Regions from separate parts of the Geodermatophilus sp. SYSU D00700 genome, predicted to be linked through region 2. Evidence: riboswitches for the same ligand, from Rfam matches in the RefSeq annotation. Region 2 holds a riboswitch; the other holds the start of a gene.
What was found. Region 2 has a riboswitch for cyclic di-AMP ahead of ACI79V_RS01855 (aggregation-promoting factor C-terminal-like domain-containing protein). Riboswitches for the same ligand answer to the same signal wherever they lie in the genome.
Positions count from the first base shown of each region.

Region 1: another riboswitch for cyclic di-AMP. It lies ahead of ACI79V_RS09695 (transglycosylase family protein); the one in region 2 lies ahead of ACI79V_RS01855 (aggregation-promoting factor C-terminal-like domain-containing protein).

Region 1 is NZ_JBJGZA010000009.1:74,717-79,165, forward strand. It holds gene ACI79V_RS09685 (o-succinylbenzoate synthase) at 1-600, shown strand, start outside; gene menD (2-succinyl-5-enolpyruvyl-6-hydroxy-3-cyclohexene-1-carboxylic-acid synthase) at 597-2,300, shown strand; cyclic di-AMP (ydaO/yuaA leader) riboswitch at 2,631-2,799, shown strand; gene ACI79V_RS09695 (transglycosylase family protein) at 2,804-3,916, shown strand; gene ACI79V_RS09700 (nucleotidyltransferase domain-containing protein) at 3,981-4,449, opposite strand, start outside.
Region 2 is NZ_JBJGZA010000002.1:35,219-39,667, forward strand. It holds gene ACI79V_RS01840 (hypothetical protein) at 1-97, opposite strand, end outside; gene ACI79V_RS01845 (TcmI family type II polyketide cyclase) at 108-791, shown strand; gene ACI79V_RS01850 (VOC family protein) at 788-1,213, shown strand; cyclic di-AMP (ydaO/yuaA leader) riboswitch at 1,428-1,584, shown strand; gene ACI79V_RS01855 (aggregation-promoting factor C-terminal-like domain-containing protein) at 1,831-2,466, shown strand; gene ACI79V_RS01860 (alkene reductase) at 2,531-3,607, opposite strand; gene ACI79V_RS01865 (FAS1-like dehydratase domain-containing protein) at 3,680-4,449, shown strand, end outside.

The DNA.
Region 1 (4,449 bases), on a different contig from region 2:
GCCCGCGTGGAGGCCGTCCGCGACGCGCTCGGCCCGTCCGGCGCGCTCCGGGTCGACGCCAACGCCGCCTGGGACGTCGACACCGCGGCCGCCCGCATCCGGGAGCTCGACCGGGTCGGCCTCGAGTACGTCGAGCAGCCGTGCGCGACGCTCGACGAGCTGTGCGCGCTGCGCCGGCGGATCGACGTCCGGATCGCCGCCGACGAGGCCGTCCGGCGCGCCGGCGACCCGCTCGCGGTCGACCTGCGCGGGGCCTGCGACGTCGTCGTCCTCAAGGTGCAGCCGCTGGGCGGTGTGCGCGCGGCGCTGCGGGTCGCCGAGGCGCACGGGCTGCCGTGCGTCGTGTCCTCGGCCCTGGAGTCCTCGGTGGGCCTCGCGGCGGGCGTCGCGCTGGCCGCCGCGCTGCCCGAGCTGCCCTTCGCCTGCGGCCTGGCCACCGCAGCGCTGCTCGACGGCGACGTGAGCGGCGATCCGCTGGTGCCCGTCGACGGCGCGCTGCCGGTGCGGGCGGTGGTGCCCGACCGGCGGGCCGCCGTGGCCGCGCCGGACGACGTGACCGCCCGGTGGTCGGCGCGGCTCACCGCGGTGCTCGCCGCGTGAACCCCTCCACCGCGCTGGCCCGCGTGCTGGTCGACGAGCTGGTCCGCGGCGGGGTCCGCGACGCCGTCCTCGCCCCCGGCTCGCGCTCGGCCCCGGTCGCGCTCGCGCTCGCCGCCGCCGAGCGGGCCGGTGCCGTGCGGCTGCACGTGCGCATCGACGAGCGGACCGCCTCCTTCCTCGCCCTCGGCCTGGCGCGCGCCTCCGGCCGCCCGGTGCCGGTGCTCACCACCTCCGGGACGGCGACCGCGCATCTGCACGCCGCGGTGCTCGAGGCCGACGTCAGCGGCGTCCCGCTGCTCGCGCTCACCGCCGACCGGCCGCCGGAGCTGCGGTCCACCGGTGCCAACCAGACGATCGAGCAGCCCGGCCTCTACGGCGGCGCGGTGCGCTGGGCGGCCGACGTCGGGGTGCCCGAGGCCGGGCGGGAGGCCGCGCAGAACCGCTACTGGCGCTCGGTGGTGTCGCGGGCGCTGCTGTCGGCCACCGGCGCCTTGTCCGGCGACCCCGGCCCCGTGCAGCTGAACCTGTCCTTCCGGGACCCGCTGCTGCCCGACGGGGAGCCCGGCCCGCTCGATGGCCCGTGGGCCGGTCGCGCCGGCGGTGCCCCGTGGACGGCCGGGGCGCCCGCGCCCGTCCCGGCCGGTCCGGTCGGGGACGGGCCGCGCACCCTCGTGGTGGCCGGCGACGGACCACCCGCGGCCGGCCGGGCCTGGGCCGCCGGGGCCGCTGCTTCGGGCTGGCCGGTGGTCGCCGAGCCCAGCGGCGGCGCGTGGACCGGCGACGCCGTCCGCGGCGGGGCGCTGCTGCTCGGCGTCCCCGCCTGGCTGGACACGCACCGGCCCGAGCGGGTCGTGGTGGTCGGCCGGCCCACGCTGTCGCGGCCGGTGTCGGCGCTGCTCGCCGACCCGCGGGTGCGGGTCGAGACGGTCGCGGCGACCCCGCGCTGGCCCGACGCGGGCCGGTCGAGCGCGCTGGTCTCGCGGGCCGCCCCGCCCGCCGGGCCGCCGTCGGACCCCGGACGGGCCGGGGCGTGGACCGGGGCGTGGGCCGGGGCCTGGTCCGACGCCGCCGCCCGCGTCGGGACCGCCGTCGACGCGCTGCTCGACGCCGCGCCGGGCCTCACCGCCGCCCGCCTGGCCCGCGACGTCGTCGCCGCGCTGCCGGCCGGGGCGCTGCTGGTGCTCGGCTCCTCGACGCCGGTGCGCGACGTCGACCGCCTCGCCGTGCCGCGCGGCGACGTCGCCGTGCTGGCCAACCGCGGGGTGGCCGGCATCGACGGGACCGTCTCGACCGCGGTCGGGGCGGCGCTGGCGCACGGCGGCCCGACGGTGGCGCTCCTGGGCGACCTGACGTTCCTGCACGACCTGCAGGGCCTGCTCACCGGCGAGGGCGAGCCGCGTCCGGACCTCACGCTCGTCGTCCCGGACAACGACGGCGGCGGGATCTTCGCCCAGCTCGAGCCCGGCCGGGCGGCGTACGCGCGCGACTACCGGCGGGTGTTCGGGACGCCGCACGGGCGCGACCTGGCAGCGGTCGCGCAGGCGCTGGGCTGGACGGCGACGGCGGTCTCCTCGGCCGGCGAGCTGCCGGCCGCGCTGGCGGCGGGCGGGCCGCGGGTCGTCGTCGTCCGCACCGACCAGCGCGCCGAGGCCGACCTCGCCGTCGCGCTCCGGGACGCCGCCGCCCACGCCCTCGGCTGACCGGGCGGGACGGGCGGTGGAGGACCGGTCCGTCCCGTGGCGTCCATCACGAGCGACGTGCCCGCAGGGTCCCGGGGGGCCGGTCGCCGGGGCCGCGCCGGACCACGCGGACCGGGGGGCGAGTCGCCGGTGACCAGCGCGTTCCCCACTGCCGGCCCGCCGGCGCCGCAGGCGGTCGGTTGGTCACGGCAGCGTCACGCGCTACCCCACGTGTCCCCTCCTAATCGCAGTGTGACCGGCGACACAGCGACAGTTGCCATGACCGTAGGTAGCTTTTTGGCTGCGCTCAGCAGAACGGAGCGCGGCGCCGGTCCGCCAAACCCTGCCCACCGGTCGTCCACACCAACACCCAGGGCAGGGGTGGGGGACCCACTTCCGGCGCGCGACGGCCCACGGGGGCCGGACCCGAACGCGCCTCGGGGTGAAGCCGCGGACCGCGGCCGGGCACCGATCGCCCGAACCCGACAGCTCACCTCGCCGGCGGTGATCGGGAGATCATCACCATGCCCAAGCACCGCGCACCCCGCTACGTCCGCACCAAGAAGGTCATCGCCCGGGCCCCTGTCGCCGCCGGCGCCACCGTCGTCGGTCTCGGCGTCCTCAGCTCCCCGGCCTCCGCCTCCACCAGCCACGACTGGACCGACGTCGCCCAGTGCGAGTCCAGCGGCAACTGGAGCATCAACACCGGCAACGGCTACTACGGCGGCCTGCAGTTCAGCCAGTCCACCTGGGCCGGCTTCGGCGGCACCGAGCTCGCCGCCCGCGCCGACCTGGCCACCCCGGCCCAGCAGATCGAGATCGCCGAGCGCGTCCTCGAGGGCCAGGGCATCGGCGCCTGGCCGAGCTGCGGCAAGTACCTGACCGAGGGCACCACCGCGGCCGCCGCCGAGGCGCCCGCCGCCCCCGCTCCCGCCGCCGAGGCACCCGCCCCGGCCGCGGAGGCCGGTCACTCCCACGACCACGCCGACGACGCCGCCACCGAGGACTACACCGTCCGCTGGGGCGACACCGTGAAGGAGATCGCCGCCGCCCACCAGCAGGGCTGGCGCGAGCTCTACGAGCGCAACGTCGACGTCATCGGCAGCAACCCGAACCGGATCTACCCCGGTCAGGTGCTCGCCGTCAGCGGCGCGGCCCCGGCCCAGGCCGCTCCGGCCCCGGAGGCCCCCGCCGCGACCGCCTCCGCCGGCGAGTCCGCCCCCGCGCCCGCGGTGGCCCCGCTGGCCGAGGTCGCCCCGCAGGTCGCCTCCGCGATCGCGTCGATCACCAACAGCGCCGGCCCGGTCAAGGCGGTCGTGCAGGCCGCCGCGAACGCCGTCGTGAGCAACGTGCCGGGCGCCGCCGACATCACCCTCGGCGGTACGCGCGGGAGCGCGGTCGACCCGAACGGGCACCCGTCGGGCCTGGCGCTGGACTACATGGTCATGACCGACAACGCCCTCGGTGACGCCATCGCCCAGTACCACGTCGACCACTGGGACGAGCTCGGCGTCGAGTACGTCATCTGGGAGCAGCGGATCCTGACCTCGCCCGACGGCGCGTGGAAGGCGATGGCCGACCGCGGCAGCGTGACCGCGAACCACCACGACCACGTGCACGTGAACTACGTGGGCTGATCCTCACCCCCCGACGAGGGCCCCGGCCGCTGCCCAGCGGCCGGGGCCCTCGTCGTCGGACCGGTCAGCGGCCGCGAGCCGTCCAGTGGGCGAGGTACGAGCGGTGCAGCCACGCGTCCACCCAGGCGCGGTCGGGCGCGGCCGGCACCGCCGGGCTGTCGCGCAGCGCCAGCAGCCGGGCCTCGGCGTCGTCGACCGCGGCGACCACCTCGGCCAGCGGTACCTCGCCCCGGCGGATGCTCCGCAGGTACGTGCGGTGGGGCTCGGGCACCGGCAGGGTGATCCGGCCGGTCGTCAGCAACTCCACCCCCTGGATGCCCAGCCGCAGCGCGTGCATCGCGTACTTGACGTCGAACCCGTGCGCGGCGACGAGTCCAGGGCGGTTCGTGTGCGCGCCGGCTGCGCCGGTCATCGCCGCCCGCTGGCCCCTCAGGTAGCCGAGGAAGCGGTCGGCGGCCACGCGGGAGACGAACCGGTCGGCGTGCGCCACCAGGTCCGCGCCCGCGGCGTCGCGGACGACGACCTCCTCGTCG
Region 2 (4,449 bases):
AACCGCCCTGGGCGAACGACACGGTCGAGTTCACGAACACGTCCACGTCGCCGGCCAGCTGGAACTCGGCCACGTGGCGGCCGTTCCGCAACGTCATCGTCTGCCGGATGGTGCCTGGCAGCGAGGACAAGGTGGGACCGGTGTTCGCCTACTACGACCGGACCACCCGGCCGCAGGACATGGGCGTCGTCGGGCGGGTCCTGCTCTCCTACGAGGGCCTCTACCTGCACGTCATCGAGCGCAAGGAGGACCCGGAGGTCTCCGGCCAGCGCCGCGGCCTGCCGGCGTTCCAGGCGATCGCCGAGGCCATCGCACCGTACGTGACGCCCTACCCCAGCTACTGGCAGAACCCGTCGCACTCGGTGGCGAAGCACTTCTACAGCTGGGTGCCCGAGGGCGAGGTCTCCCCCGACCGGGAGATGACCGTCATCGTCCAGCGGATGCGGCCGGGCAGCGAGGAGGACATCGCCCGGGTGTTCGCCGCATCCGACGCGGGTGGCCTGCCCACGGAGACCGGCGTCACCGGCCGCTGGCTGTACTCCATGGAAGACGTATTCGTGCACCTCCTGGAGCAGGACCGGGCCAAGGCGGCGGCCGTGCGGCAGAACCACGAGTCCATGCGGCCGGCATTCGCCAAGGTCATGGAGGACCTGGCTCCCTACGTCAGCCCGTACAACCCCGAGACGTGGCAGACCCCGCGCGACTCGGTGGCCCGGGTCTTCCACCGCTGGACGGCTCCCGACTGGGCGCCCGGGGACCAGCTTCCCGCGCCCCGCGAGGGCACGTCATGAGCCTGCGCCGGTTCGCCAACCAGACCTACTTCGCCGACGACGTAGCCGCGGCCGTCGCCTGGTACACGGAGCTCCTGGGTACCGGGCCGGGCTTCACCAGGCCCGGCCCGGGCGGACGGCCCAGCTACGCGAAGTTCCGCATCGACGAGGGGACGTCACTGGCGATCGCCTCCCGCGCCTCCGCCCCTCCGGGCATGGCGCTGGAGACCGGCGGCGCGGTCGGCTACTGGGACGTCGACGACCTCGACGCCGTGCTCGAGCGGCTCACCGCGATGGGCGCGAAGGAGTACATCCCGCTCACGCCGCACGGGCCGATCGTCAGCGCCGCCGTCGTCGACCCGTTCGGCAACGTGGTCGGCATCTCCTCCGAGCGGCACCACGCAGCCGACCTCCCCGGGGACGGTGCCCGCCGACCCGGGTAGTCCGCACGCGATCGGACGCGGCCGCCGGGACCCGTGGTCCCGGCGGCCGCGGCGTGTCCGGAGGAGATTGGTCGCGCGGGGTGACCAGCCGTGCGCGGAGGGGACGTGGCGTCGGCCTGTCGCGCTCCGGTCGGCACCTCCGATTGTGACCATCCGGTCACGTCCTTAGCGTTTCGGCGTCCGGCCGGTCGTCTCGTCCCCGTCCGGGGGCCCCTGCCGGATGCCGCCGAGTCGCGCCCACCCCCGTGGGTGCGAGCCGGGGACCCACCTGCACCACCGGGGTGAGTCCCGCTCCCGGCCCTCCGGGAGCGGGTAGGGCACTCCCAGCCCGAACCCGTCAGCTCACCTGGTAGGCGGCCACGGGAGGACGGAGTACATCCGCGCCCTGGGGCCCCGAGCCCCCGCGCGCCCAGGTCCGGGACCGTCGCGCTCCCGCCTGCCCAGCCACTGCACGCAGCAGCCGTCGCACGCCCGCAGCCGGGCCCCTGGTCCGGCCGGTGCCGCGCGCCCGGCTGCCGACCCCTGCCCTCACGGGCCTCGGGGCCCACCGCATCCCGACCCACCCGGCGCCGTCCGGTGACGGCGTCCGGCGACCACACCTCCAGGAGGACGACCCGATGCATGCCCCCACCGACCTCGAGCACACCGCCGCCCAGGACACCCTCGTCGCCGCGCGACCGCGCCGCCGCGTCCTGCACCTGCTGACCGCCACGGGGGCGATGACCCTCGCCCTCACCTTCGGCGGGCAGGCGGTGGCCCAAGCCGACGACCACTGGGACTCCGGTGACCGCAGCTCCAGCTCCCAGTGGGGCGGCTGGGACGGTGACCGCGACGGTGGCTGGAACCAGGGCGACGGCGAGGCGGCGCCCGCCGCTCCCGCGGCGGCACCGGCTCCCGCGCCGGCCTCCGCACCCGCCCCGGCACCGGCTCCCGCGCCGGCCGCGGCACCCGCCGCCTCGGGCGAGGCGGCCTACAAGGACTACGCCCTGGCCCAGCTCGGCGGGAACGCCACCCAGTTCGGCTGCCTCGAGCAGCTCTGGGAGCGGGAGAGCGGCTGGAACCCGAACGCGCAGAACCCCAGCAGCACCGCCTACGGCATCGCCCAGTTCCTCGACTCCACCTGGGCGGGCACCGGCATCGCGAAGACGTCGGACCCGTACCGGCAGATCGACGCGGGGCTGGTCTACATCGAGAACCGGTACGGCAGCCCCTGCGCGGCCTGGAGCCACTTCCAGGCCAACAACTGGTACTGACCGACTGACCCGGGAGCCCCCTCCGGCCCGTCCGGTGGGGGCTCCCGGGTCGCCGCGCGGCGTCTCAGCTGGCGCGCAGTGTGGGGTAGTCGGTGTAGCCCTCGGCACCCGACGCGTAGAACAGGTGCGACCGGATCTCGTTCTCCGGGTGCTCCCCGGCCCAGCGCTCGACCAGGTCGGGGTTGGCGATCACCGCCCGGCCCACGGCGACGACGTCGGCGTGCGCGGCCTCGATGAGCGCCACCGCCTCCTCGCGGGTGGTGACGGCGCCGAAGCCGCTGTTGGCCATCAGCGGCGCGCCGGAGCGGCGGCGCAGCTCCTGGACCAGGTCGCCGGCGGGCTCCCGGTGCAGCACCGACAGGTAGGCCAGGCCGAGCGGACGCAGCCGGTCGAGCAGCGCGCCGTAGGTGGCGAGGACGTCGCCGCGGTCGGGCTCGAGGACGTCCTGGATGCCGTGCTCGGGCGAGATCCGCAGGCCCACGCGGCCGGCGCCGATCGCGTTGGCGACCGCGGTGACCACCTCGGCCACCAGGCGGGCCCGGTTCTCCGGCGAGCCGCCGTACTCGTCGTCGCGGACGTTGGACGACGGCGCCAGGAACTCGTGCAGCAGGTAGCCGTTGGCGCCGTGGACCTCCACGCCGTCCAGCCCGGCCTCCACGGCGCGCTCGGCGGCCCGCCGGAAGTCCCGGACGACGTCCCGGACCTCCTCGGTGGTCAGCGCGTGCGGCACCGGGTAGGGCTGCTTGCCCTTCTCGGTGTGGCCGGCGCCGTCGATCGCGATGGCGCTGGGGGCCACCACGCGGCGGCCGCCGTTGACGTCGGGGTGGGTGACCCGCCCGCCGTGCATGACCTGCAGGACGATCCGGCCGCCGCGGGCGTGCACCGCCTCGGCGACGCGGCGCCAGCCGGCCACCTGCTCGTCGGTGACGATGCCGGGCTGGCCGACGAAGGACTGCGACTCGTGGTTCGGGTAGGTGCCCTCGGTGACGACCAGGCCAACGCCGGCGCGCTGCGCGTAGTGCTCGACGACGAGGTCGCCGGGCACGCCCGAGGAGCCGGACCGCATCCGGGTCAGGGGCGCCATGGCCACGCGGTTGGCGAGCTCGAGGTCGCCGAGTTTCACGGGTGAGAACAGGTCCACGCCGGTTCCGACACCCGCACGGCCCGCGCCATTCCGGGGTGCGGGCGGCGTCACAGGCGGCACGATGACGCCGTGTCCTCCCTGACCGACGCCGTCGCGGGCTGGTCCCCGGGCCCGCTGACCGGCACCGCGGTGGTCGCGCCCGGGCCCGCGGCCGCCTTCGCCGCGCTGCTCGACCAGCCCGCCCCGCCGCTGGCCGACGGCGACCCGCTGCCGCCGGGCTGGCACGTGTTCACCTTCCTCGACCGGCCGGCCACCGCCGACCTCGGCGACGACGGCCACCCCCGCGCCGGGCACTTCCTCCCGCCGCTGCCGCACCGGCGCCGGATGATCGCCGGCGGGCGGCTCCAGGTCACCGCTCCGCTGCGGGTGGGGTCGGCGGTGGAGCGGACGTCGTCGCTGGCCCGCTGCGAGGTCAAGACCGGCCGGAGCGGGGAGATGCTGCTGGTCACCGTGCGCAGCGAGTACCGGGAGGACGGCGCGCTGCTGGTCACCGAGGAGCAGGACGTCGTCTACCGCTCCCAGGAGGCCGGCTCCTCCCCGGCCCCGGCGGGCGCCGGCTCCCCCGCCGACATCGGCGACCACGTGGTCGAGGTGCTGCCCGACCCGCCGCTGCTGTTCCGGTTCAGCGCACTCACCTACAACGCGCACCGCATCCACTACGACCAGCCCTACGCGACGCAGGTGGAGGGTCACCCGGGTCTGGTCGTGCACGGGCCGCTGCTGGCGCTGCTGCTGCTGGAGGTCCCGCGCCGTCACCTGCCGGACCGGTCCGTCACGTCGTTCAGCCACCGCCTGGTCCGCCCGGCGTACGCGGGTCCGCCGGTGCGGGCGGGCGGGCG